2 regions of the Mycolicibacterium anyangense genome follow, and region 1 is predicted to be linked to the other one. Evidence: predicted binding sites of a transcription regulator. Region 1 holds the regulator's gene; the other holds the start of a gene.

What was found. The regulator HspR, encoded in region 1, represses chaperone genes until heat shock. The targets are predictions, from matches to a motif close to ANNTGAGTNNNNNNNACTCANNT.
Region 2: the regulator HspR is predicted to act here: its motif matches at 3,711-3,733, upstream of lon (endopeptidase La).

Annotation. Positions count from the first base shown of each region.
Region 1 covers NZ_AP022620.1:4,761,780-4,777,246, reverse strand. The annotation lists gene nthB (nitrile hydratase subunit beta) at 1-118, opposite strand, end outside; gene G6N35_RS22485 (CbtB domain-containing protein) at 364-594, shown strand; gene G6N35_RS22480 (CbtA family protein) at 607-1,332, shown strand; gene G6N35_RS22475 (acetamidase/formamidase family protein) at 1,319-2,320, shown strand; gene G6N35_RS22470 (hypothetical protein) at 2,369-2,692, shown strand; gene G6N35_RS22465 (3-oxoacyl-ACP reductase family protein) at 2,697-3,443, opposite strand; gene G6N35_RS22460 (putative antibiotic biosynthesis monooxygenase) at 3,573-4,514, opposite strand; gene G6N35_RS22455 (amidohydrolase family protein) at 4,568-5,965, opposite strand; gene G6N35_RS27100 (hypothetical protein) at 6,226-6,528, shown strand; gene G6N35_RS22445 (GAP family protein) at 6,670-7,338, shown strand; gene G6N35_RS22440 (FAD-binding oxidoreductase) at 7,362-8,531, shown strand; gene G6N35_RS22435 (hypothetical protein) at 8,628-8,885, shown strand; gene G6N35_RS22430 (aldose 1-epimerase) at 8,914-9,816, shown strand; gene G6N35_RS22425 (heat shock protein transcriptional repressor HspR) at 9,882-10,253, opposite strand; gene dnaJ (molecular chaperone DnaJ) at 10,250-11,446, opposite strand; gene grpE (nucleotide exchange factor GrpE) at 11,477-12,097, opposite strand; gene dnaK (molecular chaperone DnaK) at 12,094-13,950, opposite strand; gene G6N35_RS27665 (hypothetical protein) at 14,427-14,555, opposite strand; gene G6N35_RS22405 (TPR repeat domain-containing protein) at 14,565-15,467, shown strand, end outside.
Region 2 covers NZ_AP022620.1:1,521,219-1,536,685, reverse strand. The annotation lists gene G6N35_RS07300 (SHOCT domain-containing protein) at 1-564, shown strand, start outside; gene G6N35_RS07295 (DUF72 domain-containing protein) at 570-1,313, opposite strand; gene lon (endopeptidase La) at 1,378-3,699, opposite strand; gene G6N35_RS07285 (esterase family protein) at 3,847-4,845, opposite strand; gene G6N35_RS07280 (alpha-amylase family glycosyl hydrolase) at 5,135-6,445, opposite strand; gene G6N35_RS07275 (nucleoside deaminase) at 6,442-6,921, opposite strand; gene G6N35_RS07270 (rhomboid-like protein) at 6,933-7,568, opposite strand; gene G6N35_RS07265 (tetratricopeptide repeat protein) at 7,590-9,278, opposite strand; gene G6N35_RS07260 (cupin domain-containing protein) at 9,350-9,733, shown strand; gene G6N35_RS07255 (SulP family inorganic anion transporter) at 9,737-11,323, opposite strand; gene G6N35_RS07250 (PaaI family thioesterase) at 11,469-12,092, shown strand; gene G6N35_RS07245 (arylsulfatase) at 12,093-14,441, opposite strand; gene G6N35_RS07240 (FUSC family protein) at 14,521-15,467, opposite strand, start outside.

The DNA of each region.
Region 1 (15,467 bases):
TCACCGCGTGCATCCGACCCTCGAACGGGTAGCGCCAGTCCGGGATTCCCGGTTCGAGGAATTCGGTGGCGACGGGTCCGATCCCGTCGCGTCCACCCAGGTCGTGTGGACCGTGCATATGCCGCTCTCCCATCATTAGTTCACGGTCGTAATACTTTCATCTGGAACTATGCGCACCGTCGGTGTCGCAGCGCAATCCGTACCGCCATGCGTAACACAGGATTTACTCGCCAGGGCTTGATTGTTAAACCTGGATTTCAGCTTGGGACGATCCCACTCCACCGGTTGACCCGCCGGAACCGTGCCAGGTATTCAGAGCAAGCGAAATATTTGCAATCTGGAAGTAATTACGAAAGGAACCTGATGTCTTCGACCACCGGACAGTCCGCCGTGCAGCACGGCGCGACACTCGACCTGCCCGATTCCACCACCACCGGCATCGCCCTGCAGTTGACGGTGACCACCCTTCTGGCATTGATCGCCTTCTACTTCATCGGCTTCGACCAAGGCGCGGTATCGGTGTTCGGCTCCGACACCCACGTCCACGAGTTCGTCCACGACGCCCGGCATCTGCTCGGCTTCCCCTGCCACTGAAAGGTGCCCCCGATGAACAAGATCATCGGCCTCGGCCTGACCGCCGGCCTGGCGGGCGGGATCGCCGCGTTCGGCTTCGCGCGCGTCCTGGTCTCACCGCTCGTCGATCAGGCGATCGGCCACGAAGAGGCCCACGCACACGGCGACGAGCACGAGGTCTTCAGCCGCGCCCTGCAGGAGAACGTCGGCGCCGGCGTCGGCACGGTCATGTTCGCCGTCGTACTCGGCGCCCTGTTCGCAGTCGCGGTGGCGACCTTGTCGATGTACCGGACCCGGCACGGAATCCGTACCGACCTCCGCTGGACCGTCAGCGGTCTGGCGGCGACGGGGTTCGTCGCGGTCAACCTGGTCCCGGCGATCCGCTTTCCGGCCAACCCGCCCGGTATTGGCATGGCCGACACCATCGGCGCCCGCACCACCGCCTATCTAGTGCTGCTGGTGACCTCGGTGGGGCTGGCGATCGTCGCCGTCGCGCTGGCCGCCCGGCTGAGCCAACGGCTGGGCACCTGGGCGGCGGTCGCGGTCACCGGCTGGGGGTATCTGATCGGCGTCACCCTGGTCGCTCTGTTGCTACCCCACTTTGACGAGGTGTCCGACCACTTCCCCGCCGCCCTGCTCGCCGACTTCCGGCTCTTCTCGCTGCTGACCCAGGCACTGATGTGGCTGGTGCTCTGCACTGTGTTCGCTGCCCTGCTGCCCCGCGTGCTCACCCCGAGGACGGTCGATGCGCATCGTTGAGTTCATTCCTACCTCCGACCAGTACGTCTGGACATTCGGCGGCGCCGAACCGGTGCTGGAGGTCTCGCCAGGAACCGCGATGCGGCTGTGGACCGAGGATGCGTTCGCCGGACGGGTCACCTCCAGCGCCGACAAACCCAGCCGGGTCCTCAACACCAAGGAGCTCAACCCGCAGACCGGGCCGTTCTATGTCACCGGGGCCGAGGTCGGTGACACCCTGGCGCTGCACTTCGTCTCCATCGAGCCGGCCAGGGACTGGGCCGCCTCGACCACCATCCCGCTGTTCGGCGCACTCACCGGCACCGACCGGACCGCAACCCTGCAACCACCGCTTCCCGAGCTGGCCTGGATCTACCAGGTCGACCGGGCACGAGGCACCGCCACCTTCAGCGCCCACGAGAGCGACTTCACCCTCGACATCCCGCTGGCTCCGATGATGGGCACGGTCGGGGTCGCACCCGCGCTGCGGGAAGTCCGCACCACCCTGGTCCCGGACTACTTCGGCGGAAACATGGACACCCCCGAGCTGCGAGCCGGCACGACCGTCTACCTCGGCGTGAACGTCGATGGGGCGCTGTTCTCGGTCGGCGACGGTCACTACCGCCAGGGCGAGGGAGAAACCTGCGGCACCGCACTCGAAGGGGCGATGGACGTCACCCTGGTGGTCGACCTGATCAAGGGCGGCGCGCCGGCGTGGCCACGTTTCGAGCACGACGACGCCCTGCTCACGGTGGGCTCGGCGCGTCCACTCGAGGACGCCTGGCGCTGCAGCCAGGTCGAGATGGTCCGCTGGCTCCAGGAGCTGTACGGATTGAGCACGATCGACGCCTACCAGCTGTGCAGTCAGCTATGCCTGTCACCGCTGGCCAACGTGGTCGACGTGAACTACAGCGCGGTGACGAAGATCAGCAAGGCACTGCTGCCGCCCGCCGAGGCCTACGGCGGTACGCACCGCAAACTGCGGGCCGCAGGGGCTCAGCTGGCGTGAGCTCCCGGCAGGGGTGGACACCACCGTGTTCGAACATATGATCGATCAGTGGGTGAGCTCACCTCGATCGGTCATCACGGACAGCCGGTGCGGCCGCCGTTCCGGCAGGTGCGTCCACCGCTGCCGGTGCTGATCGACCTCACGGTGCTGTTCCCGCGCGAACCGCATCGAACCGGCCGCTACCACCCCCACGGCCTGCAGATGCACAAGGTCGTCGAAGGAACGCTGAGCTGCTGGGGCCTGTGCGAACAGGGCGATTGGTGGGGCCTGGTCACCTACCAGATCGCCTACGGCGCACACCACAAGACCGTCACGCACTGGGTGCCGGCCTGGACGCTCAAACCGTCCTCGAGGAGATCGGCCAGCCGCTGAGCAGCTAGACGACGAATCCACCGTCGACGGTGACGTGGGAGCCGGTCATGAACCCGGATTCCGGGCCAGCCAGGAAACTCACCATGGCGGCGATGTCGCTGGTGTGACCGTATCGCCCCAGCGGAATGATCTTCCGAAGACTGTCGGCGAATTCGCCCTGGTCGGGATTCATGTCGGTGTCGACGGGCCCCGGCTGCACGTTGTTGACGGTGATCCCGCGGGGCCCGAGCTCGCGGGCCAGGCCACGCGTGAACGACGCCACCGCGCCTTTCGTCATCGCATATACCGACAGCCCCGGACCGGGCACCCGGTCGGCGTTCACGCTGCCGATGTTGATGATCCGGCCACCTTCGCCCAGGTGCGCGACCGCGGCGCGCGCCGCCCAGAACACGCCACCGATGTTGATCGCGACCATGGTGTCGAACTGCTGGGCCGTGATGTCCTCGATGGGGGCTATCTCGGCGACGCCGGCGTTGTTCACCAGCACATCCAGCCCGCCTAGTTCGGTGACGGTCCGCTCCACGGCGGCCGTCACCTGGGCCGGATCAGCGGCGTCGGCCCGGATCGCCACCGCCGTGCCACCGCTCGCCGCCACGTCGGCAACCAGTTGTTCGGCCACCGACGCCGAGTTGGCATAAGTGAACGCCACCGCAGCGCCGTCAGCGGCCAGTCGTCGGACGATCGCCGCACCGATACCGCGCGATCCACCGGTTACCAGCGCTCGCCGCCCGGCTAATGCTGCTGTGCTCACGGTCAGTGCCTCCGATGTTGGTGCTGACAGAACGCGATTCGTCCAATGGCTCCGTTCGGGTCAAGCAGGACGACCCAGCCCGGATTCCCGATGTGATCAGCATCGCACTGCGTGCCTCCGTCGTGGCGGCTACCGGGAGTAATCCCAGTACTGCAACCACTGCACGGTGGCGAAGACGCCCAGGGTCAGCAGGTAGCCGACGGCCAGCACGGCGGCGCCCAGAGCGCTGATCCGCGCACCCGCGCCGTCCACCGGGTCCAGCCAGATGCCGAAGAGCCGACCCGCCCACGGCATCAGCACCCACTGCAGCGCCGCGACGCTGACGACCTGACTGAGCCACAGCGCCAGCCACGGCGGGGCACCCGAACCGTCGAGCAGCGGACCCATGAATCGCGACAGCAGCATCACCGTCGGGTAGAGCACGAACAGGATGAGCATCGCAGTCTTCCATTTCGGGGTGATCGCGGTGCGCCCGTTGACGGTGCGGACCGTGGTACCGAACGCGGTGGTGGCCGAGACGACGGAGAATTCAGCGCTCAGACTCGAACGCAGCGGCCCGAGCGCCTCGACGCGTTCTGGGGAACCCAGCCACGTCGACAACTGATGGTCGGTGCGGAACCGCAACACCGAGATCGACTCCCCGCCTTCGGCCGGCGGGAAAGCGCAGCAGCCCTCGAAGCCACCGAAGTGCGCGCTGGCTTGTGCCAATTGTGTTTCGGCAGAGATGAATTCACCTTCCCGACCGGGCGACACCGTGTGCCGGAAGATGCCGACACCCGAGGGCACACCGTGAGCTTCGGTGATCACCAGATCCGCGGTGGCGCGCAGAATTCCGCGCCCCGCACCGCGTTCGAGCACCGCCCGTCGCGCCGCGCCGTCCAGCCAGTCGTGCAGGGCCTGCTCGCTGGCGAAGCTGACAACGATCCCCCAGTCGAGCGAGGGCTGCCCCAGCACCGAGGTCCGGAAATCGGTGGCGGCGGTGGCGGTGGCCCGCATCTCGGAGACCCAGTCGATGAAGCCGGGGGCATCGTTGGTCGGGTGAAAGATCGTGATGACCATGGCTGCGCTCATGGCCGTCAGGATCTCACCTCAGCGGGGAAATATGTTGGGGTCAACGGTGCCCGCTAGATACCTACGCGGTTGCCCTGCACGTACACCTCGGCCACCGAGGATTCCCGAATACCCATCAGCAGTGCGAACAGAGTCTGCTCGCGAGCAAGTTCGGCCTCCTGCGACCGCAGGGCGTTACGCAGCAATCCCTTGAGTGCACCCGCCGGTTGCACGACCACGAAATCGGCTTCCTTACCAAGGTCGAAGTTGCCGAATCGGTCTTCCATATCGAGCGCCCGGGCACCACCCAGGGTGGCGAGGAACAACATCTCCGCCGGGTGTATCGACACCCCATCGTCGCCGGCCTCACTGATGTGTTGTTTGAACGCATCACCCACGACACGGGGGATCAACCATTCGTCACCGCCTCCGAAATCGGTTCCCGCAGAGATGTTCACACCGGAGGCGACGGTGCGCTTCCATGGCATGGTCCCCGAGCCGAGGAACAGCTGCGAGACCGGGCAATGCGAGATCGAGGTACCGGTTTCGGCCATCCGCGCCAATTCGACATCCTGGCAGTGCACACAGTGCGCGAGGATCGTCCGCCGGCCGAGCAGGCTCTTGCCGCCGACCGCCGAACCCGGCAAGAACTTCCCGTCGTAGGTGTCGAGGTACGTATTGACGTGGAAGTCCTGCTTTGTCGTGTCGACCTCGCCGGTTGCGGGGCGGTCGTTCTCATTGAGATGGCTGTGCACGTAGACCCCGCGGTCGCGGAACTCGTCGTAGAGCTCACCGAGATTCCTCAGGGTCTCCGGGGTCACTGCCAGCGAGAACCGCGGCACGATCGCGACGTGGAGCAACGCGGTACTGACGTCTCCGGTATCGGCGGCGTGCCACTGTTCGATCTCAGCCCGGGTCAGCCGAATGGCATCGCCTTCGGAGGTGATCAGCGGCTGGGCACTGTCTGGCCCGCGGGTTTGGATGCCACGCCCGGAGACGATCCGCAGTCCCGCTTTGAGGGTGGTGCGGAAGAGTGCGTCCTGAGCATGCGGAAACGCGGATCCGAACACCATCGCGGCAGTGGTGCCCGCGGCGATCCGCCGCCTGGTGAACTCCAGGGCGGCGTCGGCCGCGAACTCCGGATCGGCGAACTCCGCCTCGGAGGGAAAGATGCACTGCGTCAGCCATTCCAACAGCTGCCCACCACCGTAGGAGGCACCGGCATAGGTCTGGGGAAAGTGGATGTGAGTGTCGACGAACCCCGGTAGCAGGTAGCCGCCCGTGTGGTCGTGCGCCCTGGCCGACGCGTAGAGGTCCGGTAGTTGCGACCGCTCACCGACGAACAGAATCGTGCCGTCCTCACCCACGACCAGCGCACCGTCGGGGATGGACACCAATGCGTCGACGGCTTCGGTGATCCTGGGGCTCCCCGCCAGGTGGAAGATGTGACCGTAGTGGACGTGTGTCGGCATCGCCTAGTGCCTGGCCCGCGTCATGCGCTCGGACAGATCGTTGAGAAGTGCTGCGGCTGAACGTTATTCATGGCACCCGAGGATGTCACACCGTGTTGCCGTTGTCCGACACTGGCGTGAGCCAGATGGCAGGCATCAGGTTGACGTCGCACGACATGGCTTCACCATAACGTCGAGCGCGCCTCTTCGCCTGGTAGCGAGCACGTTCGAATACTCAGTACGCACCGGCGTTCGGCGGCGATGTGGTGGCATACGGATTGGTGAGCACCACCGTCGTCGTCGGGGTGGGCGTGGACGAATTCTCCGCCGGCGGTGTCAACTCGCCGGCGGTCTCGACCGGCGGCGGTGGCGGCGGCCCGGCGGTGGGATTGAGCTCCGTGGTGGAGATCGGCCGGGTCGTCGTCGACGACGTAGTCGTCGTCTTGGAGGTCGTCGGCGGGGTGGTCCGGGTGACCGACGACTGGTTCGGAGGGCTCTCGCGGTGCCGTGAGCTCTCCGAGGTGTGGATCACTGCGAACACCAAGATCAGCAACAGCAGCACCGCTGCGATCCCCGAGACGTAGATCAGAGTGCTCTGCCGGCGATCGTGGCCGTCGTCACCCTTTTCCTCGTCGGCATCCATGCCCACGGCCACAGATAGTACGGTCAGCCGTGGCCGCACGTCGTCCGACCAACAGCAGTCTGACTATCGGCAGGAGGCACCCGTGACGAGCAGTCTGGGCCCAGAGCTGGCCGAACTCATTCCGCTGGCACTGGTCATCACCCTCTCGCCGCTGTCGATCATCCCGGGCATCCTGATGCTGCACACCCCTGCCCCGCGGCCGACCAGCCTGGCCTTCCTGATCGGCTGGATCGTGAGCATCGGCGGCTTGACGGCCGGATTCGTGGCGATCTCGAATGCTCTCGGCGGGCTCAACAAGCAGCCGACCTGGGCTCCGTATGTGCGCATCGTGATCGGCGCCGGGCTCATCGCGTTCGGGTTGTACCGCTGGTTCACCCGTAACCGTTCCGATCACACACCGGCGTGGCTGACATCGATGACGACCATCAAGCCACCCCGCGCCTTCGTCACCGCGATCGTGCTCGCGGTGGTCAATCCCAAGGTTCTGTTCATGTGCGCCGCAGCCGGTTTGGCCATCGGGTCGGCCGGGCTGGGCGCCACCGGGGCCTGGACCGCCGACGTGGTGTTCACCGCCGTGGCCGCCTCGTCGGTTGCGCTTCCGGTGCTGGCCTATCTGGTTGCCGGCGAGCGGCTGGATGAGCCGCTGACCCGGTTGAAGACCTGGATGGAGGAGAAGCACGCCGTCCTGGTGGCGGCCATCCTCGTCGTCATCGGGGTGATGGTGTTGTACAAGGGCATTCACGGGCTGTAGCCGACCGGCCTAAGATCGCGGCCGTGGGCCTCGAGGACCGTGACGCCGTGCGGGTGCTGCACGCTGCCCTGGACCCGCACTCCACCGGCTCCGCCGAGCTGATCCGCCGGCTCTACACCCGCTGGTTCGCCATCGACCCCGACGTGCGGGATCTGTTCCCGCCCGAACTGCACCACCAGCGCGCCGCGTTCGGCCAGGCCATGCACTGGGTGTTCGGGGAGTTCGTGGCGCAGCGAGCCCAGGCGCCGGTGAGCTTCCTGGCCCAGCTCGGCCGTGACCACCGCAAATACGGCGTCACCACCCATCATTACGGCACCCTGCGCGACGCCTGGTACACCACGATGCGCACTCACCTCATCGACGACTGGACCACCGCCGTCGACGACGCCGCCACCCAGGCCATCAACCTGATCATCGGCATCATGTCGGGTGCCGCCGACGCCGAGGACGGTCCCCCCTGGTGGGACGGAACGGTCCTGGAACACCACCGCGTCTCACGTGACCTGGCCGTCGTCCGCCTCCACCTGGACCGGCCGATGCCCTACCACCCGGGCCAATACGTCAACGTGCAGATTCCGCAGTGGCCGCGGCGGTGGCGCTACCTGTCCCCCGCCATGCCGGCCGACCCGGACGGCTACATCGAGTTCCACGTCCGCTCCGTGCTCGGCGGGATGGTCAGCAACGCGATCGTCTCGGAGTGCCGGCCCGGGGACCGGTGGCGGCTGTCGAGCCCGCACGGCGCGATGGAGGTGGACCGCGACGGCGGCGACGTGTTGATGGTGGCCGGCAGCACCGGGCTGGCACCGCTGCGGTCGATCATCATGGACCTGTCCCGGTTCGGCGACAACCCCCGGGTGCACCTGTTCTTCGGCGCCCGGTACCCCTGCGAGTTGTACGACTTGCGCACCCTCTGGGAAATCGCCGCCACCAGCCCATGGCTGTCTGTCTCCCCGGTCTCGGAATACCCGGCCGACCCGCCGTGGGCGGCGGACTACCCCGACGTGCAACCGCCGCGCGGGCTGCACGTCCGCCAGACCGGCCGGCTTCCCGAGGTGGTGACCAAGTACGGCGGCTGGGGCGATCGGCAGATCCTCATCTGCGGTGGTGCCGCCATGGTGCACGCCACCCGCGACGCCCTGATCGCCAAGGGAGCACCGCCGGATCGCATCCAGCACGACCCGCTCTCGGGTTGAGGCCCGCGGCCACGCGTTTCGTGACTTTCGTCCCTTACGTCCTGCACCCGGTGAGACGAGCATCATCGTTGGGGTTGCAAGCAAAGGGGCTGGGATGTGACCACGGGTTCGGCTGACAAGGCTGCCGGCGACCGCGAACTCGACACCGTCGCTTGGCAATTCCTCTGTTCACCCTTCACCGGGCCGGAGTACTGGCACCACTCACTGGACCGGCGGCTGGACGCTTTCCTGCGCCGCCATGGTCGCGAGGACATCCTCAACGACGGTGCGGCCTACGCCGTGGTGATCGAGCGGGTGATGGCGAACATCGGTCGGGCCCGCCAGGTCGGTGTGCTCACGCCGCCGCAGCACTGACGCTGCGCATCATCGCTAGACTTCGACGATGGCCCAGCCGCCGTCCGTCGTCCTGACCGATCCCGCCTCGGCGCTCACCGCCACCTTCGTGCCGTCGGCCGGCATGATCTGCACCTCGCTTGCTGATGGCGGTGTGGAACTGCTGGGGCAGCGACGCGGGCTGCAGGCCTATCTGGACAACGGCAAGACGATGGGCATTCCCATCCTCTATCCGTGGGCAAACCGGTTGAGCACCAACACCTATGACGTGGGCGGTGGTGCGGTGACGCTGACCCCGGGAGTCGGTGGGGTGCGCGCCGATGAGCGCGGCCTACCGATCCACGGTGTGCTCTCGGCCTACCCGGGATGGCTGGTCACCGAGCAGAGCGGCAATCGGCTGACCGCGGACCTCGACTTCGGTGGACAGCCCCGGCTACTGGCCAGTTTCCCGTTCCCGCACATCGTCACGCTGGACATCACCCTGGCCGACCGCGCCCTGACGGTACGTACCACGGTCATCGCGACGACGGTGGCATCGGTGCCCTTGTGTTTCGGCTTCCACCCTTACTTCAGGATTCCCGAGGTTCCGCGGGCGCAGTGGACGCTGCAGACCCCGCCGTTGCGCCACCTGCCGGTAGACGACAGCGGCATTCCGACCGGGGCGGCCGAGCAGTGGGGCCCGTTCTCGGAGGCGTTGGGCGATACCACCTTCGACGACGGCTTCGACGGTGTCGAAGCGGGCGCGGTGTTCACGCTCTCGGGCGGAGACCGTCGGATCGAGATCGTCTTCGATCACGGCTACCCGGCGGCACAGATTTTCGCACCGGGTGGTGAGGACCTGGTCGCGATCGAGCCGATGGCGGCGCCGACCAATGCGCTACGCGCCGGCGGCTACCGCTCAGCGGTCCCCGGCCGGCCCGCAGTGTCCACGTTCACCGTCCGCGTGCGTTGATTCAGAACTCACGCACAGAGTTACTCGAACTTTTCCTGCGTCAGTTCTGGATCGGGACAATGTGCCTACCGCCGGGGCTTCCAGACCACCAGCGCGGTGCTCTTGGGCACCACCGCCAGATCACGACGTTGGTTGGCACGCAACGTCTCCAGCTCACGGGCCATCTCCTGCATCCGCGACTGCAGGGCCTCGACTTGGTTGGTCAGTTCGATGATCCGCTTGATCCCGGCGAGGTTGACGCCCTCGTCCTGGGACAGCCGCTGCACCTCGCGCAGCAGCTCAACATCGCGTTCCGAATAGCGGCGGCCGCCACCGGAACTGCGCTGGGGGCTGACCAGGCCGAGCCGGTCGTAGGTGCGCAGCGTCTGCGCATGCATACCGGCCAGCTCGGCGGCCACCGAGATCAGAAATGTGCGCGACTCCTCCGATGCGCTCATGCCCGATTACCTGCCCATCCGGCTCGCGGGTCGAACCCGCTGGCCTTCTCCGCCGCCGCGTAGGCCTCGAGCGCTTCCAGCGCCTCGCCCTCCACGTTCGGCGGCACCGCGACCTTGACGGTGACCAGCAGGTCACCATGCCCGCCGCTGCGCTTGGGGACACCACGGCCGCGCACCCGCAGGATGCGTCCGTCGGCCGTGCCCTTGGGCACCCGGACGCCGACCTTGCCCTCCAGCGTGGGCACCGAAAGGGTTGTGCCCAAAGCGAGTTCGGTGAAACTCACCGGGACGGTCACGGTCAGGTCGTCGCCGTCACGGCCGAAGACCTTGTCGGGGCGGACGTGCACGGTGACGTACAGGTCACCCGAGGGTGCCCCGCGCAACCCGGCCTCGCCCTGGCCGGCCAGCCGGATACGCTGACCGTCCTCGACGCCCGGGGGGATCCGCACGTTGATGGTGCGGGTGCGGGTGGCGACGCCGGTTCCCCGGCATTCGTCGCACGGATGCTCGATGATCGAGCCACTGCCGCGGCAGTCGGTGCACGGTTCGGAGAACCCGAACGCACCCTGGTTGCGGTTGATCACCCCTGAGCCGTTGCAGGTGGCGCAGACTTTGGGGCTGGTGCCCGGACGTGCACCGCTGCCATGGCAATTGGTGCACGGCGCCGGGCTGGTCAGCCGCAGCGGCATGGCGACACCCTTGGTCGCCTCCAGGAAGTCGAGATCGGTTTCTGTCTCGAGATCCTTGCCGCGCCGGGGCCTACTTGGCCGGGGCTGGGCGCCGCGGCCGAACAATCCGCCGAACAGGTCGCCGATGTTGGCGCCACCGTCCTGTCCGGCTTGGCCGAACAGATCGTTGAGATTGAACTCTGCGCCGTCGCCACTGAAGCCACCGAAGCCGCCACCCGCGCCGCCGCCACCACCGCCGTTGAAACGGCGGCCGAAGCCACCCCCACCGGCGAACAGCCGGCGGGTCTCGTCGTACTCCTTGCGCTTGGCCGGGTCGGTCAGCACATCGCGGGCCTCACCGACCTCCTTGTAGCGCTCTTCGGCCTGCGGGTTGTCGGGGTTGCGATCGGGGTGATTCTCGGCGAGCAGCTTCTTGGCGACCCGCTTGATCTCCGCGTCGTCGGCATCAGAGGAGACGCCGAGCACCTTGTAAAAGTCCTTTTCAACCCATTCGCGTTGAACCATCCAGCGTCACCTCCTCACCTTTTCTCGTAGTTACTGATCTGATTCTGCGTTCTGGGCGCCCGACTCCGCCGCGTTCGCGGGCGTGTCGGCCTGCCCGGCCTCGTCCTCGACGGTGTCGACGACGCCGACCAATGCGTGCCGCAGCACCTGCTCGCCGAACTTGTAGCCCTGCCGCATCACCGTGCCGATCACCGGCTTGGAGCCCTCGCCCTCGTGCTGCACGGCTTCGTGCAGGGACGGGTCGAACTCGTCACCCTCGGCTCCGAACGCGCTCAGGCCCAGCCCGGTCAGGGCGGACACCAGCTTGTCGGCGACCGACTTGAGCGGGCCGCCCTCCAGGTCACCGTGGCTGCGGGCGCGGTCCAGATCGTCGAGCACGGTGAGCAATTGGCTCACCACGACGGCCTTGGCGCGCTCGCCTGCCACCTGCTGGTCACGCTGCGCGCGCTTGCGGTAGTTGGCGAAGTCGGCCTGCACACGCTGCAGGTCGGCGGTTAGCTCGGCGATCTTGTCGGCGTCCCCGCCGGCGTTCGCCGCCTCCGGCGCTGGCCCACTAGGGACCGCGCCGGAGGACTCGCGAACTTCTCCGGTCAGGGGGTCGATTCGGCGCTTGTCGGTGACAGTTACCGGTTCTTCCTGACCTTCACTCACTTGCGCTCCTGATCCTCGTCTTCGACGACCTCGGCGTCGACCACATCGTCGTTCGACGAGCCGCTTGCGGCCCCGCCGTCGGCGGCCTGGTCAGCCTGGGTGGCCTCGTAGATCGCCTGGCCGAGAGCCTGGCTCTCGACACCCAGCTTCTCCATGGCCGACTTGATGGCGGCGATGTCGCTGCCCTCGAGCGCGGTCTTGGCCTCGGCGATGGCGCCGTCGACCTTGGCCAGCGTCTCCTCGGGGACCTTCGAGCCACCTTCGGCGCTGCGCTGCTCGGAGACGAACTTCTCCGTCTGGTAGACCAGCGACTCGGCCTGGTTGCGGACGTCGGCCTCTTCGCGGCGCTTGCGGTCCTCTTCGGCGTGCGCTTCGGCGTCCTTGATCATCCGGTCGATCTCTTCCTTGGACAGGCCGGAGCCTTCCTGGATCTTGATCGTGTTCTCCTTGCCGGTGCCCTTGTCCTTGGCCGTGACGTGCACGATGCCGTTGGCGTCGATGTCGAAGGTGACCTCGATCTGGGGCACGCCGCGCGGAGCCGGCGGGATGCCGGTCAGCTCGAAGCTGCCGAGCAGCTTGTTGTGCGCAGCGATCTCGCGCTCACCCTGATAGACCTGGATCTGCACGGACGGCTGGTTGTCGTCGGCTGTGGTGAAGGTCTCCGACCGCTTGGTCGGGATGGTGGTGTTGCGCTCGATCAGCTTGGTCATCACGCCACCCTTGGTCTCGATGCCCAGGCTCAGCGGCGTAACGTCAAGCAGCAGAACATCTTTGACCTCACCCTTGAGCACACCGGCCTGCAGGGCAGCGCCGACCGCGACGACCTCGTCGGGGTTGACGCCCTTGTTGGGCTCCTTGCCACCGGTCAGTTCCTTGACCAGGTCGGTCACCGCGGGCATCCGGGTGGAACCACCCACCAGCACCACGTGGTCGATATCGGCCACCGAGATGCCGGCGTCCTTGATGACCTGCTGGAACGGCTGACGGGTGCGGTCGAGCAGATCCTGGGTGATCTTCTGGAACTCCGAGCGGGTCAGCTGCTCGTCGAGGAACAGCGGGTTCTTGTCGGCGTCGACGGTGATGTAGGGCAGGTTGATCGAGGTGCTCTGCGAGCTCGACAGCTCGATCTTGGCCTTCTCGGCGGCTTCACGAAGCCGCTGCATGGCCATCTTGTCCTTGGTCAGGTCGATGCCGCTGGTGGCCTTGAACTTGTCGACGAGCCAGGTCACAACCCGGTCGTCCCAGTCGTCGCCACCGAGGTGGTTGTCACCGGAAGTCGCGCGAACCTCGACGACACCGTCGCCGATCTCCAGCAGCGAGACGTCGAACGTGCCGCCACCGAGGTCGAAGACCAGGATGGTCTGTTCCTTGCTGCCCTTGTCCAGGCCGTAGGCCAGGGCCGCGGCGGTCGGTTCGTTGACGATGCGCAGCACGTTGAGGCCGGCGATCTGGCCGGCTTCCTTGGTGGCCTGACGCTGGGCGTCGTTGAAGTAGGCGGGGACGGTGATGACCGCGTCGGTGATGTCCTCACCGAGGTAGCTCTCGGCGTCGCGCTTGAGCTTCATCAGCACACGGGCGCTGATCTCCTGCGCGGTGTAGTCCTTGCCGTCGATCTCGACGGTCCAGTCGGTGCCCATGTGCCGCTTGACCGAACGGATGGTCCGGTCGACGTTGGTCACTGCCTGGTTCTTGGCGGGCTGGCCAACCAGCACTTCGCCGTTGCGTGCAAAGGCAACCACCGACGGCGTGGTGCGGGACCCTTCGGAGTTGGCGACGACGACCGGGTCGCCACCCTCCAGTACCGCGACGACGGAGTTGGTGGTCCCGAGGTCGATGCCGACCGCACGAGCCATGATGAATTCCTCCTGAATAGTTACGTCTTAGGTCTGAGCGGACCAGACTCAAGACTGCTCCTGCCGGATGCCGGCTGTCAAGCCCTAGTTGAGCCTAGTCCACTCAAGTTGTCGAATGGGTCAACGGGCCCGATCCGCGATTTGTTCCCGGCGGCAGTGACTGGCACCGGTACAGATCTGCGGTAAGTTTGCTCACTGTGAGCATTACCCTCGCCGACCTCGATCGATGGGATCCTGGCGCGGTTCGCTCAGTTGCCGAGGCCGCCACACGGCGCGCCAACGATACCCGTGCCGTCGCTCACGACATCGGCGGCATCATGAGCCGCTTGCAGTGGGAGGGGTACTCCTTCGAGGCGGCGAGGGCGAAAGCACAGACGATCAGCACCGAACTGGAGAAGCACGCCGACGAATGCGATCAGGCCGCGACCGCGGTCCGGTCGGCGGCGTCGGAGGTCGAGTCGATCAAGAACGAATGGTCACGCATCCAGCACATGGCGGATCGCTGGAGCATCACCATCGACGTCGCAGACGGCGCGCTGCACTATCCGACACCGGCGGACCCCGAAGAACGCGCCGAGATCGAGCATCACGTCCAGATCGTCCACGACGCGATCGTGGATCTGCTGCGCCGGGCAGACTCCACCGATCAACACCTCAGCGCAGCGGTCAATAGTGCGATCAGCGACATGGCCGACGCTCTCGGGACGGATCACATCGACTCCCCACAGGACGCCCAGGAGACTGTCGAGCGGGCCCTCGCCGGTAACCAGGATGCGGCGGCGCAAGTGAAGTCGGTGCTGGATTCGATCACCGCCGACCAGCGGGCAGGCAAGGCACCTCTCACCCCGATGCAGGCCTCGGTGTTGAGCCAGCTACAGGCCCAGCAACACGGAATGTCGATCGAGGCCCTCAATACCGCTGAGCAGCGACTCGGCGACAACAAGGGCATCCTCGGCGATTCGTGGCAGTTGATGAGCAATCCGAACATTCACTTTCCCAAAACCGAACTGACCCCCGGCGCGGTGGACGACCCGAAGAACATCGGCGCGGGCGGATTCGGCCAACTTCCCGCCAGCGTCCAATCGGTGCTGTCGTCCAAAGGAATGTCCAATCTCAACGAAATGGGCAAGCTGACCAACATCGTCAAGGACGGCAACCCGGTGCTCCGACAGGGCACCGCGCTGGATCGCAACATGCTCAACAAGGCCACCGAAATGATGGCTGCCCCAACGTTCGACGGCACACCGGTCAACGGTCGGGGCGGTCCGACCGTCATCACCAACGACGGTCGGCCCGTCGCGCTTGATGTGCTCGCCACCGCCGGGCAAGACCACCTGGCAGTGCACGACGTCGTGCGCGACTCGTCCTACGCGGATCGCTTCATGAAGGGTGTGACCTCGACCGATTGGAGTGACGGCGGAAAGGCCGCAGGATCGATGTTCGGCTGGACCGGCGATGCGGCCGACGGCCCCGAGGCCAAGCTCGCCGCCGAGACGGCGTCCGCTTACGGGTCCTAC
Region 2 (15,467 bases), 3.2 Mb from region 1:
TCGCGGCGCTGCACCAGGCCGGTCCTGCTGGGCTGGCTGATCGCCTCGACCGTGCCGTGGCTGGCCGACTGGGCCGCCCCGTTCACCGGCTGGGGCGTCGCCGTATCCGGTGCGGTCGTCGGGGCGTACGGGGTCTGGCTGACGGCCGCGGTCTATCGCGTCGACCGGCTGCGGGAGGCCGGCGTCCTGGCGTGGGCCGAGGTGCTCGACGTCATCCGTCCGGCGCTCAACGCGGTCGTTACCAAGGACACCGCTCGCCGGTCGGTGCGGGTGCGGGTGCAACCGCCCGCTGGCGCCTCGCCGTACGAGGCACGGATGACGGGTACGTTCGCCGTTGGTGAGGTTCCCGAACCGGGGGACAGGCTGGCGGTGCTCGTCGACCCGGCAGACCCCGACCACATCGAACCGGTGCCCGACGAGCAGATCGTGCGGGGCGCCCCGGTGCCGGAGGACCTCGGCGCCCAGGCTGCCGACATGCTGCGCAGGCTCGTCATCATGCGCGATCGCGGCGACATCACCGACGCCGAGTTCAGCGCCGCCAAGAAGCAGCTGCTGGAGTCCTGAGATTCTCAGGCGCCCAGCAGGTCCCGCAACTCGAGCGCATTGCGCACCGCGTGGCCGCTGCCGTCGTTGTTGAAATAGGTCAGCACCCGGCGGCCCTGCTGCTGCCATTCCCGGATGCGCTGCGCCCACCATCGCAGGTCGGCGCTGGTGTAGCTGCCCGCGTACAGCGGTGCGGTGTCCGGGCCGTGCATGCGGACGTACACGACATCGCTTGTGGCACAGAGGTTGCAGCCCATTCCCGGCCCGCTGGTCACCACGTAGGCGGCGTGGTGACGTTCGAGGATGTCGTAGACGTGCGGATCGTTCCACGAGGGGTGCCGCGCTTCGATGGCCACGGTGATCCAGTCGGGAATCAGGCGCAGGAAATCCTCCAGCCGGGTGTCGTCGCGTTGCAGGTCGGGGTGCAGCTGAACGAGGACCGCTTCCCGGGTGGCGCCCAGCGCGCGCTGGCAGCGTTCGATCCGGTCGGCCCACGGCTCGGGTGACAGCAGCCGGCGGAAGTGGCTCAGCCCGCGATGCACCTTGACCGACATCGTGAAGCCATCGGGCAGCCGCCGATGCCAGCCCTCGAAGGTCGCATCGCGGGGCCAACGGTAAAAGCTGGCGTTGAGTTCCACGGTGTCGAAGACTTCGGCATACCGGCCGAGCCGCTTGGCCGCCGGCAGGCCCGGCCGGTAGAGCACACCGTCCCAGTGGGCATAGGACCAACCCGACGTGCCGATCCGCACCTCTGCCTCGGAAGTGGCCATCGCAGCAGGGGTTACCCGCTCACCGGCCGGCCAACCGCCCTATCGCCCCGGCGCCGGGGCGATATCAGGCTGCCGAGCTGACCGTATGGCCCGCCGGTTCCAGCGCGAGCGCGACGATCTCGGCGACGTCGGTCATCGGCTTCACGTCTAGTGCGGCAAGCACCTCGGCCGGCACGTCATCCAGATCGGGCTCATTGCGGGCCGGGATGAAAACTGTTGCCAGACCAGCACGTTGGGCCGCCAGTAGCTTCTGCTTGACCCCGCCGATCGGCAGCACCCGGCCGTTGAGGGTGACTTCACCGGTCATGCCCACATCCGAGCGCACCTGCCGTCCGGTGGCCATCGAGACCAGCGCGGTCACCATGGTGACACCGGCCGACGGGCCATCCTTGGGCACCGCGCCCGCGGGCACGTGCACGTGGATCTTGCGGTCCAGCGCCTTCGGATCGACGCCCAGTTGCGCGGCGTGGCTGCGGACGTAGGACAGCGCGATCTGCGCCGATTCCTTCATCACGTCACCCAGCTGACCGGTCAGCTGCAGACTCGGCTCACCATCGGTCGAACCCGCCTCGATGTACAGCACGTCACCGCCCAGGCCGGTGACGGCCAGGCCGGTCGCCACGCCGGGCACCGCGGTGCGCTCTGCCGACTCGGGGGTGAACCGCGGCCGGCCCAGGTACTCGACCAGATCCGGCTCGTCCACCACGATGGGCGCCTCACGGGAGTCCAGCTTCGTGGTCACCTTGCGCATCGCCTTGGCCAGCAGCCGCTCGAACTGCCGCACCCCGGGTTCCCGGGTGTAGTCGGCGGCGATCTTGCGCAGCGCGTCGTCGGTGACCGTCACCTCTTCGGCGGTCAGGGCGGCACGTTCCCGCTGCCGGGGCAGCAGGTAGTCGCGGGCGATCGCCACCTTGTCGTCCTCGGTGTATCCGTCGATCGCAACCAGCTCCATGCGGTCCAGCAGTGCCGACGGAATGTTCTCGATCACGTTGGCGGTGGCCAGGAACACCACGTCGGACAGGTCCAGGTCCAAGTCCAAATAGTGATCGCGGAAGGTGTGGTTCTGCGCGGGGTCCAGGACCTCCAGCAGCGCCGCGCTCGGGTCACCCCGGTAGTCCGAGCCCACCTTGTCGATCTCGTCGAGCAGCACGACGGGGTTCATCGAGCCGGCCTCACCGATCGCCCGCACGATGCGGCCAGGCAGGGCGCCGACGTAGGTGCGCCGGTGACCCCGGATCTCGGCCTCGTCGCGCACACCGCCGAGCGCGACGCGCACGAACGTGCGGCCCAGCGCGCGCGCCACCGACTCACCCAGCGAGGTCTTGCCCACCCCTGGCGGGCCGGCCAGCACCATCACCGCACCGGAGCCGCGTCCACCGACGACCTGAAGGCCACGTTGGGCGCGACGTGCCCGCACCGCCAGGTATTCCACGATGCGGTCCTTGACGTCGTCGAGTCCGTGGTGGTCGGCGTCCAGGATCTGCCGGGCCGCCGCCAGGTCGGTCGAGTCCTCGGTGGTGACGTTCCACGGCAGGTCCAGGACGGTGTCCAGCCAGGTGCGGATCCAGCCGCCCTCGGGGCTCTGCTCGCTGGAGCGCTCCAGCTTGCCGACTTCGCGCAGCGCGGCTTCGCGGACCTTCTCGGGAAGGTCGGCGGCTTCGATGCGGGCGCGGTAGTCATCTGACCCTTCCGGCTCGTCCTCGCCGAGTTCCTTGCGGATGGCGTTGAGCTGTTGGCGCAGCAGGAATTCCTTCTGGGTCTTCTCCATGCCCTCGCGGACATCCTGGGAGATCTTGTCGCTCACCTCGACTTCGGCGAGGTGCTCGGCGGTCCAGTCGATCAGCACCTGCAGGCGCTCGTCGACGCTCTCGGTCTCCAGCAGCTGGCGCTTCTGCACGTCGGTCAGGTACGAGGCGTACCCGGCGGTGTCAGCCAGGGCCGACGGGTCGGTCAACTTGTTGACCGCGTCCACCAGCTGCCAGGCCTCGCGGCGCTGCAGCAGGGCCACGACGAGTTTCTTGTATTCGGCGGCCAGCGCCTTGGTGTCGTCGGTCGGGTCGGGTTCGGTCACTTCCTGCACCTCGACCCAGAGCGCGGCACCCGGGCCGGTGGTTCCCGAACCGATGTGGGCCCGGTGTTCGCCGCGGACCACGGCGGCGGTGCCGCCGCCGGGAATGCGGCCGACCTGCACGATCGACGCGATCACCCCGTGGGTGGGATAGCGGTCGTCGAGTCGGGGTGCGATCAGCAGGGTGCCGGAATCGCTGGCTCGGGCGGCGTCGACCGCGGCGCGGGCGGGGTCGTCCAGCGAGATCGGCACGACCATGCCGGGCAGCACGATCGGGTCACTCAGAAACAGGACGGGCACAGATGTGGCTTCAGCCATCAGTCCTCCAAAGTTCAGTCTGAAGGGCTCAACCTTGGTCGCGGTTCGAATGTTCCCGACGGTGCGTTCGCTGACGGTGGACGGCCGAAACAGAGCAGCGAGCCTGCCGCCGAAGGGGCGACAGGCTCGCTGTTGTGGGTGTCGGGATCAGCCGGCGGTCGGGGTGGCCCCCAGGGTCCGCTGGATGTCGGGGATCATCGACTGGAGCTGCTGGCCCCAGTAACCCCAGCTGTGCGTGCCGTTGGGCGGGAAGTTGAACACGCCGTTGCGTCCACCGGCCGCCAGGTAGTTGTCCATGAAGGTCTTGTTGGTCCGCAGGGTGAAGCCCTCCAGGAACTGCGCGGCCATCAGGTTGCCGCCACCACCGGAGGTGTCCAGATCCGACGGCGTACCGGTGCCGCAGTAGATCCAGATCCGGGTGTTGTTGGCGACCAGCTGGTTGATGTTGACCATCGGGTCGTTACGGCGCCATGCCGGGTCGGACGACGGTCCCCACATGCTCTGGGCGTTGAAGCCGCCGGCGTCGTTCATCGCCAGCCCGATCAGCATCGGCCACCAGCCCTCGGAAGGGTTCAGGAAGCCGGAAAGCGATGCGGCGTAAGGGTAGCGCTGTGGGTAGTAGATCGCGTAGGTCAGCGCTGCGCTGCCGGCCATGGACAGACCGACGACGGCGTTGCCGTTGGGTTCGACACCGTAGTTGGCGGCCAGGTAGGCCGGCAGCTCGGAGTTCATGAACGTTTCCCACTTGTAGGTGTAGTTCTGCCCGTTGCCCTGCGACGGCTGATACCAGTCGGTGTAGAAGCTCGACTGGCCGCCCACCGGCATGACCGTGGACAGGCCCGAGCCGTACAGCCACTCGAAGGCGGGCGTGTTGATGTCCCAGCCGCTGTAGTCGTCCTGGGCGCGCAGGCCGTCGAGCAGGTAGACCGCGTGCGGTCCGCCGCCCTGGAACTGGATACGGATGTTGCGACCCATCGAGGCCGACGGAACATCAAGGTAGAGAACGGGAAGCCCGGGCTTGGAGAAGGCGGCCGCTGTCGCCGAACCGCCGACGACGCCGATCAAGCCGGGCAAGAAGAGTGCGGCCACGAAGGCTGCGGCCACGCGGCGCAACCAGGTGCCTCGCATCATCTCGACGATTTTCATGACGACAACCATCACCTTTCATACGCGTTTCACAACCGGAGAAGTGCTGTGTGCCGGTAGCTAATCACGCACGGCGCGGCTCATTCGGTACGCGAAGCGGTGCGCCAAGTCGCGGTTAGCTAACGATAGGGAGACGCGTAGGACTCGCCACTGAAGTCACACAGGCCACTTTGACCCCAGGGCTGCACGCAAAGAACGCCCCCTGAACAGGTGTAATGGGCAGGCCAGCAATACCGCGTCGCGGGCGATCGGTAACGGCACGATCACGTTCCAGCAACAGCTGGCTAGCTCACTCGGGGCGCAGCACCAGCCAGCCCTGCGGTGCAACGACGACCTCGCTGACCAGATCGTCCGGCGGAGCGCCGGTGCCGCCGACCAGCCGGGCCTGGCGCCCGGTCAGTCCGGTGACCGGGACGTGCATGGGTGTGTCGTCGACGTTGAGTGCAACGATCAGGGCATCGTCACCGCTGCGGGTTTCGTAGGCATAGCAACGGTTTTCCAGCTGCAGCGCTCGGGTGGTGGCCTCGTGCAGCCATGGATTGCGGCGCCGCAGGCCGATCAGGTACTGATGCAGATTCAGTGTGGCCCGGCCGTTGTCATCGAGAACCGTTGGGGGCGAGTCGAATTCGGGGCGCACGGCGTCGTCACCGCCGGCCCGCTCTTCCTTGACGCCTCGATAGCCGAGCTCGTCACCGGCGTAGATGGTCGGCACGCCACCGATGGTGAACAGCAGGACCAGTGCGTGGGCCACGTGCTCGGCGCGATCGAGCTGACTGGCGATCCGGGTCACGTCGTGGTTGCCGACGAAGGTCTGTGGCGTGAACCGGGCCAGAAAGTCGTTGTGGCGCTGTAGCGCCCAGTCCAGTTCGTGGAAGTTGCCATCATTGAGGCTGCTCCACACGGCCTTCCACAGTTCGTACTGCGTCACCGAGTCCACCCCGGATCCGTCGACGAATCCGACGTAGTCGCCATGGATGACCTCGGCGACGAACCACGCGTCGGGATGGTGTTCGCGTACCCGCGGCAACACGCTGGCCCAGAACGACTCGGGCACCGCGTAGGCGGCGTCCAGGCGCCAGCCGTCGGCGCCGCGGCCCAGCCAGTGGTCCATCACATCCACGACGTAGTCCACGACTGCGGGGCTGCGGTGGTTGAGGGTGATGAGGTCCCCGTGTCCTTCGAAGGTGTGGAACCGCCCGGGCCGGCCGCGAAACCAGCCCGCCGCGTCGCCGTCACCCGCCATGGCCGCGCGGTAGCGCTCGAAATCCGTTCCCACATGGTTGAACACGCCGTCGAGCAACACCCGCAGCCCGCGTTGGTGCGCCTGCGCCACCAGGGCGTCGAAGTCGTCGTCGGAACCCAGGCGTGAGTCGATGCGGTAGTGGTCGGTGGTGTCGTAGCCGTGGGTGCGGGAGGCGAAGACCGGGCCCAGCGCGATCCCCGACGTGCCGAGTTCGACGGCGTGGTCGAGCCAGTCGATCAGGCGGCGCAACCGGTGCTCTTCGGGACCCGGCGCCGGGTCGGCCGGGAAGGCGCCGACAAAGCCCAGGGGATAGACGTGCCACCAGATCGCGTGCCGCACCCACGCCGGGGCGCTCACGGCCGGAACTTCGCGGCATAGAGAGCCATCATGGTCTCGCGGTATTGCGGTGCGGGGCCGTCGGCCACCAGGTGCGGTGCGACCGCGGTGACCGGGAGCGGCGCCACCGGAGGAAGCGGTGCACCCCATTCGATGAGCCACTGGGCCAGCTGGCTGCCGGAGACGGCAAACACGATGCGGCCCAGCCCAACCCACGCGTGGGCGGCTGCGCACATCGGGCAGTGCTCACCGGAGGTGTATACGGTGGCTGTCGACCGCTGTTCGGGTGAGAGGTGCTGCGCCGACCAGCGGGCGATCGCGAACTCCGGATGCTCGGTGGCGTCACCACCGGCGACATGATTGTGGTCAGAGAACAGCAGCTGCCCGTCGGCGCTGACGAGAACGGAGCCGAAGGGTTCGTCACCGGCGTCCAGGGCGGTGCGCGCCAGTTCGACACAGCGGCCGAGCCATCGGGTGTCCTCGTCGCTCAACGCCACGCTGTCTCACTCTACGCAGCGGTACGGCGCCTGCGCCGCGTCATCGGGTAGAGCGCCAGGCCGGTCAGCAGCGCCACCAGGTGGCCGACCGAGGTGAAGGTCGGATGCACGGCGACCGTTCCGGCGAACACGCCGAGCGCGCCCAGCAGGTACAGCCACCGCCAGGGCAGCGCGATGGCGTAGGTGAGGATCCCGATGATGCCCGCGACGGCGTAGCTCACCCCGATGTCGCGGGCGTTGAGGTAGCGCGGCGAGACCATGGCCTCCTGAATCTGCCAATAGAGGTAGCCCTCGCTGAGATAGGTGGCGACGACGTGGGCGATCAAACCGGCGATGACGAACCGCAGCGAGCCCAGCCAGCGTTCGGCAGGAGCGAGGAAGACACAGAACACCAGCAGGTAGAGCCACCACCAGCGGTAGCCGTCGAGCCACAGCAGGCTGGTCGCCAGCACTCGCAGCGGATCAGAGGCCAGATGGTGCAGGTTCGTGGAGTCGTTGCGCAGCACCACGATCAGATGCCACCGCGGCAGGACGTGCTGGGCGACGGTGGTCATCAGGAGCACCGTCAGCCAGCCGAATGTCACCGGCGCGGCGCCGACGAACCGGGTCAGCGCTGCCGGCCAGCTGCGCTGGTCCACCTCGGGCACGTGTCGACGATACGTTGCCGATCAGCCGCAGCAGGTCTTCTCGAACACCTCGAGCCGGCAGGCGCAGGAGGCCAGGATCGGCACGTCGGCACGGGCCTTGGCCAGCTCCAGCTGACGGCCGATGATGACCGCCTCCTCGGTGCGGCCCAGCCGCTGCAGGCATTCGTGGTAACCGTGCAGGCTCCACACGTTGTTCGGGTGCTGACAGGACCGGCTCAGCGTCGGGTCCAGGCCCAGGTCGGCGGCATAGACACCGGCGGCCTCCTCGACGTGGCCCTGCTCCAGCAACAGCGCACCGTAGGCGTGCCGGGTGGGCTGCATCCAGCCCCAGGGCTCGTCGTAGGGCAGCGCGTCGTCGAGTTCGATCGCCCGCCGCAGATGGGCGTAGGCCTCCTGGTAGTGGCCTTCCCGGTAGCTGATCTCGCCGTCGAGCATGGCCGCGCCGACCGCGAGAATGTCGCGGCTGGTGTTGTTGAAGAGGTACCGGGACTCCGGGATCGTCGCGTAGGCCGCTGCAAACGCGTCACGTTCGGCCCTCGCCGCGGCCGGCTGCCCCTGTGCGGCATAGGCCACGCCACGTCCGTAGTGAATGGTAGCCGTTGTGCTGCAGTACAATTCGGGATCATCAGGCACGGGTAGGGCAATCAGGTCGTCCCAGCGGCCGAACCGGATCAGCACGTGCACCCGCAGCGGGACAAAGGCTTCCAGCCAGTCGGCCATCGGGGGCGAGGCGATCGACAGCAGCTCCGGTGTCAGCTGACCGGCCAGTTCGTCGGCCGCCGCCAGTGCGACCTGCGACTGTCCGGAGAACATCGCCGAGTACACCACGAAGTGCAGATCGTGGGCGCGGTAGAGCGAATAGAAGTTCAGCGGCCCGGCGTGCTCGACGAACCGCCGGTCGGCGCGGACCGCGGACTGGTTGGCCACCACCGAGGATCGGTAGTCGCCGCACAGCACGTCGATGTGCGACGGCATGTGCTCGAGATGGCCGGCGTCGGGCACCAGGCCGCGCAGCAGATCCGCGGCGGGCAGTGCCTCCTCCGGGTGCGTCGACATCTCCATCGCGTGGATGTAGAGGTGCAGCACGCCGGGATTGCCACGGCCCGCCTCGGTGCTCAGCGCCCGGTCCAGCAGTGCCCTGGCCTCCACCACCCGGGAGCCGGGTGCCGGTTCACCGGTTCGGCTGTCCCACAACGCCCATGCGGTCACGTTGACCAGCGCATCGGCGGCCAGCGCCAGCACGTCGACATCGTCGGGGTAGGTCGCCGCCAATTCCGCCATGGCGTCGGCGTAATCCTGGTGCCCGGCAGCCAGCGCGTCGGCGTCCTGGGGGTCATCGGTGGGGAAGCGGGTGGCCAGTGCGGCGATCAGACCCTGTTCGACGGCGCTGGCGCGGCCGGCGGCGGCCAGCCGCAGCTCGGTGCGCGCGCGGGCCAATGACTCCGCCAGATCGACGGGATCGAAGGCGTCCCATGCCTTGTTGTAGTTGGGCCCGATCGCGTAGGCGATACCCCAGCGGGCGATCGCCAGGTCCGGGTCCAGGGCCAGGGCCCGCTCGAAGCAGCGGATCGCCTCCTCGTGGTTGAACGCGTACGCCCACACCAGTCCGCGGTCGAACCAGACCTGCGCCCGCGGCGATCCGGTGTCGACGTGTCGGTGGTAGCTGCCCAGGTCGTAATAAGGCTCGAGATCGCCGGGATCAACCGTCATGGCGCTGAGAATAGGCCAGCGGCCGCAAGAGTCGATACCGTTGCAACCCGGCGGAACGAAAGGATGCGGCTGTGATCCGTTGTGTGCGCTTGTTCACCGGTCCCGACGATGCCTCCCACGTCCAGATCGGCAGGCTTGATCTGACCCCGGGCCGCAACGACGATCTGGTGTCGGCGGCGATGGCCGCGGCCCGGGTCACGGCCGAGGAGACGGCCAGCGGCGGAACCCTGGCCTGGCATACCGCCCCGGTGCGCCAGCTCGTGGTCACGCTGGCCGGGACGCTGGTGTTCAGCACGCGTGACGGGGTGGAGTTCACCCTGCACCCGGGCGACGTCCTGCTCGCCGAGGACACCGTGGGCTCCGGGCATCAATGGCAGTTGGTCGGTACCGACCCGTGGCGCCGGCTCTACGTGGTGCTGGCCGACGGTGCCCAGGTGCCGTTCGTCGCCGACTAGGGATCAGTGGCCGGCGACGATATCGGCTTCGTCGACGGTCACCGGATCCTTGGCCCCCGGCAGGAACGAGTACGCCAGGCAGACGATGGCGAAGAACAGATAGCCCAGCGCCACTTGCGGATTGGCGGCCCACCCGATTTCCGGGGCGTGGATCAGTCCGATGAACGACAGCACCGCGGCCACGGCCGAGGCGAGAGCCGCGAAGCGGAACTTCTTGTCCAGGATGAAGGTCACCATCGTGCCCAGCAGCAGCCCGACCAGGATGGCGCCCTCGCCCAGGGTCTGCAGGCCGTCGTAGACCACGCCGGCACCGCTGAGCGCGTCCATCCCGACCTTGGCCGCCGAGGTACCTGCCGCGTTGAGCGCGTTGTCGATCAGCCCGCTGGCCCATTGCGCCAGGTTGGGCAGTAGCGCGGCGACCACAGCCACCGCGTGCAGCCGCGGCACCGCCTGGAAGGCCTGTGCGCCGATCAGCAGACCGATGTAGAGCAGGATCGGCACGATCGCCGGTACCGGCAGCACTGCCGCCAGCACGCCGAACAGACCGAGGAAGCACAGCAGCCCGACCATCACACCGCTGGCCAGCGAGTAGCCGACCCGGCCGCCGGCGTCCTTCCAGCCGGGGTGTCCGATGTACACCGCCGGTGGGAACGGGGAGCCGAAGGCCGAGCCGATCACCGCGCCCGCGCCGTCGGCCAGCAGCACGCTGCGCAGGTTGTAGTTGTCACCGGCCGCCGCCGCGCTCTCCACATTGCTCATGGCCTCGGTGAAGTTGTAGACGCCCAACGGGATTGCGGTACCCAGCAGCGGCGCCAAGTGCGCCAGGCCGGAGAACAGCAGATCCAGACGCAGGTCCGGAATGCCGATCGCGATGTCGGAGATCGCCTGGCTGACGTCGGGAGCCGACATGAATCCGCCGATCCAGCCGATCGCGGTCCCGACCAGCAGTGCGACGAGCCCGACCGGGATGTTGCCGGGCAGCTTCACGTCGGTGAAGAAGCCGATCAGGATGATGGCCAGCACCGGCAGTCCGATCCAGGCGGCATCCCACATCTGTGCGGCCGGCCGCATCGAGATGAACGTGATCGAGATGCCGGCCAGGGTGCCCAGCATGGCGGCCCGCGGGGTGAGCTTGCGGATGTAGGGACCGACGAAACCGCCGATGATGACGATGATGCCGATCATGAATGCCCATGCCAGACCGGACTTCCAGGCTTCGATCGGGTTTTTGGTGGCCAGGTAGACCGGCAACATGACGACGAAGACGACGATGAACATGTGCGGGACGCTCGGCCCGTAGGGCAGCGCGGTGACGTCACTTCGGTTCTCCCGCTGGGCGAGCCGGCGGGCCAGGAAGGTGTAGTACAGGTTGCCCAGCACCAAGGCAACGCCGAGGGCGGGCAGCACCGTGCCCAGCACATCGTCGGCGGGCAGCTTGATCACGCCGATCATCAGGGTGGTCAGCGTCAGGACGTTGACCAGAATGTTGAACCCGAGTCCGAAGAAGGCGTTGAGATCGCCGCGGGTCCACCACGCGATCTTCACGGCACCGGGTGAGGATGCGGGCTGGTCGGTCACGTCGGTGCTCATCTGTCGGCCTCCTGGGGCGCTTAGGGCTACCTGCAGATTCTCGACGGATTGATTCCGAACAGGGTACGGCTGTGTGTCAATCGTGTTAGCCCATGATCGGGAGTCCGGTTAGACACCCGAACGAGAACCGTGTTCTAGTGCAGGGGTGCTGGAATTCACCGTCGAGGACATCTCCGCCGAGGAGATGGCGCGGCTGCGCGCGATCTATGAGCCGCTGGCCGAATCCGTGCGCGACCTGGTCGACGCGACCATCCGGACCGAGGCCGACGCGCAGACCGTCGCGCAGGTCAAGGCCGACATCGACGCGGCCGTCGCACGGCTGCGCAGCAAGCAGATCGACGGGGCCTTCGGTGCGCGCCGCAGTACCGACGGTGTAGCCATGAACTGGGGTAACGCCGTCATCGGCGTCCGCAACGCCCTGGCCCCGCCGCTGAACGTACACCGCGAGCCCGACGGCAGTCGCTGGGCGGAGTTCCACCTCGGCGCCGCCTACGAGGGGCCGCCCGGACACGTCCACGGCGGGGTGTCGGCCCTGATCCTCGACCACGTGCTCGGCGAAGCCGCCAGCCCGGACCGCAAACCCCGGTTCACCGGCAGCATCACCATGCGGTATCTGCGAGCCACCCCGCTGGGACCGTTGCGCGTCGACGCCGCGATCACCCGCACCGACGGGGTCAAGACATTCTGTGCGGGACAGATCTCCGACTCCGAGGGCATCACCGTGGAGGCCGAAGGGGTGTTCATCGTCCCGCGCTGGCTGCGGGAGTGACTACTGCTTGCCCATCGCCAGCTTGAGCCGGTCGGCCGGGGTGATCAGATGGTCGTGGTTGTCCTCGCCGATGTCGATCTGCACCCAGTCGATGGTGCCGGTGAACTCGTTGCCGGTGGGCCCGTAGTCGGGTGAGGCCGGCGACCCGGTGTCGCGGCCGACGTCGCAGGCCTCGTCGGCGGAGAATCCCATCGGGATGGTGATCTCGACCCGACCGCTGCCCACGGCCGCGCCGTCCTGATACAGCGTCACCGTGCCGCCCTTGGCCAATCCGCCGCCGTCGTAGGCGAATTCCATCCGGACCTGATGCTTGCCCCCGGGCAACGGAGCCTGCGCCGTCACGGTGAAGTACTGGATGCCGAAGAAGTTGTAGCAGTACTTCAGCGTCCCCTCGTGCACGTAGAGCGACCAGCCGCCGACCTGACCGCCCTGCGTGACGATCACCCCGGCCGCGCCGTCATCGGGTACCACGACGTCTGCGGTCACCGAGTGTGACTTGTTCTTGATGTTGAGCACGCAACTCTCGCTGACCCGCATCCCGGAGAACAACAGCTGGCTGGTGCCCCTGATGAGTTGTGGGCGCCCCGCGATGTCGGGGTTGATCCGCTCGAAGGACCGGTCGTCCAGCGGCACGACGTTGTACTTCACTGCTTCGATAAGCCAGAGTCGCTGCAGCTCAGCAAGTTTGGCGGGGTTCTCGGCGGCCAGGTTGTGCCGTTGCGTCCAGTCGTCGGGGCCGTAGAGCTCCCACACGTCGGCGTCGAAGGCGGGCGGGGTGTCGACCTTCCACGGGGTCCGGTGCTTGGTACAGGCGGTCCAGCCCTTGTGGTAGATGCCGCGGTTGCCCATGATCTCGAAGTACTGCACCACGTGGGATTCGGCGGCGTCGGCGTCACGCAAGGTGTTGAGCATGCTGACGCCCTCCAGCGGCGCCTGCTGGATCCCGTTGACGCTCAACGGCGCCGGAATGCCCGCGGCCTCGAGGATGGTGGGAGCGACGTCGATGACGTGGTGGAACTGGGTGCGAAGGCCGCCCGCCTCGGCCAGACCGGCCGGCCAGTGCACGATGGTGCCGTTGCGGGTACCGCCCCAGTGCGAGGCGACCTGCTTGGTCCACTGGTAGGGCGTGCACAGCGCGTGCGCCCAGCCGACGGCGTAATGGTTGTAGGCCTCGGGGGTGCCGAAGTCGTCGATCTTGGACAGCAGGAATTCCTCGGTCTCGATGCCCCCCATGCCGTTGAGCACCGCCATCTCGTTGAAGCACCCGACCGGCGTTCCTTCGGCCGACGCACCGTTGTCCCCGATGATGTAGTAGATGAGGGTGTCCTCGAGCACCCCGAGATCCCCGAGTGCGTCGACCACCCTGCCGATCTCGTGGTCGGTCTGCTCCAGGAAGCCGGCGTAGATCTCCATCTGGCGGGCCAGCACCGGCTTGAGTTCGGCGGACATGTCGTCCCATGCCGGGATCTCGTCGTGGCGGGGAGTCAGTTCAGCCGACTCCGGGATGACACCGAGCTTCTTCTGCTGGTCGAAGATCTTCTCCCGCAGCACATCCCAGCCCTCGTCGAACTTCCCGCGGTATTTGTCCGACCACTCGGCGGGCACATGGTGCGGAGCGTGGGTGGCGCCAGGGGCGAAGTACATGAAGAAGGGCTTGTCGGGCATCAGTGCCTTCTGCTGGCGCACCCAGGTGATCGCGTGGTCGGCCAGATCGGCGGTCAGGGTGTAGCCCTCCTCGGGCGTGCGCGGCGGCTCCACCGGGGTGGTGCCCTCGTAGAGGCCGGGGTAGTACTGGTTGGCCTCACCGCCGATGAACCCGTAGAAGTACTCGAACCCCGAGCCCGTCGGCCACTGGTGGAACGGGCCGACGGGGGAGACCTCCCACACCGGAACCTCGTGACATTTGCCGAACTGCGCGGTGGAGTAGCCGTTGAGGCGCAAGGTCTCGGCGATCGGTGCCTTGTTCTTGGGCCGGATGCTGCTGTTGCCGGGCGCCGATGTCGCCATCTCGGTGATGGCACCCATCCCGACGGAGTGGTGGTTGCGTCCGGTCAGCAGCGCTTGCCGGGTCGGCGAACATAGTGCGGTGGTGTGAAACCTGTTGAGCTTCAATCCTTTTCCCGCCAGCCGCTGGGCCACCGGGGTCTGGCACGGACCGCCGAACGCCGAGGACGCGGCAAAGCCCACGTCGTCGATCAGCACGATCAGCACGTTGGGTGCCCCCTTCGGGGGGCGAAGGGTGGTGATCGGTGGGTAGCTGGTGTCCGGGTCCTTGGCGTCGTAGGTGGTCAACCCGGCGTGCTGCGGGTCGGGAATGGGAAGGACGTCACGGCGGACGGCGTCGGTCATGGAGCTCTCCTGGGTCCCGGTGGCCAAAGTGCCGCCAGAGTACGCGGAAAAGCTGTCGGCGGAGCCGGATCGACACGGCTCAGTGCACGTCGTCACCGACGGCGTAGGCATAGCTCAGATGGCCGCTCACCCGTTCGGCCATCTCGCCGAGGGCCAGGGTGTGCCGGGTGATCGCCTCGATCTGGGCCAACGCCGACGCCACCTGGTCATCGCCGGCCAGCACAGCCCCCTCCAGTCGCAGGCCCTCATCGGCGGAATGCAGCCACGCGGCATCCAGTCGCCATGGCACACCACCGCCCACCAGGGCCTTCGCATACTCGTCGGCGGCGTCGGCGAGCACATCGGCGGGCAACTCGCGCGCCGACGTGGCGTCCAGGGCGGCGATCGCGACGGCCAAGCCGGTGATCTCGTGCCGGGCGGTGTCGAGCAGGCCGGCGGTGGTGGTCGCGGTGACGCGCGTTGTGGCGGCCACCCGGTCGAACGCCCGCCGGGCCGCCGTCGCCCCGGCCAGCGCCTCGTCACGCGCGACGGTGGCCGCCGTCGCAGGCCCGGCGAAGGCCCGGACCACGACGGCCGCGTACCGCACGTGGGCTCGCAGCACCTCGGTGATACCGCGATAGAGCTTGGCCCGCGGCGGGTCGGGCAACAGCACGTACATCCAGACCGCGATCGCGGCTCCGATCGCAGCGGCCCACAGCCGATCTCCGAGTGCGTCGGCCACCGAGCCCGGGCTCCGCGTGACCGCGGCCAGTGCGCCGACGAGCACCAGGGAGATGGCCCACGGCGCGCGGACCCGCAGCACCCATCCGGCGGCCAGGAACATGATGGCCAGCAGCGCGAGCATCGCCGGGCCCGGATGCCACGCCATCGTGATCACGGTGGCGATCGTCAGCCCGGCCGCAACGCCCGCGATGCGCTGCAGTGCGGTGAGGTAGGTACGGGCACATCCCGGTCGCAGCACCATCAGCGTGGTCAGTGGCACCCACAGACCCTCGGGCAGCTGACGAATCGAGACCAGGGCCAGCG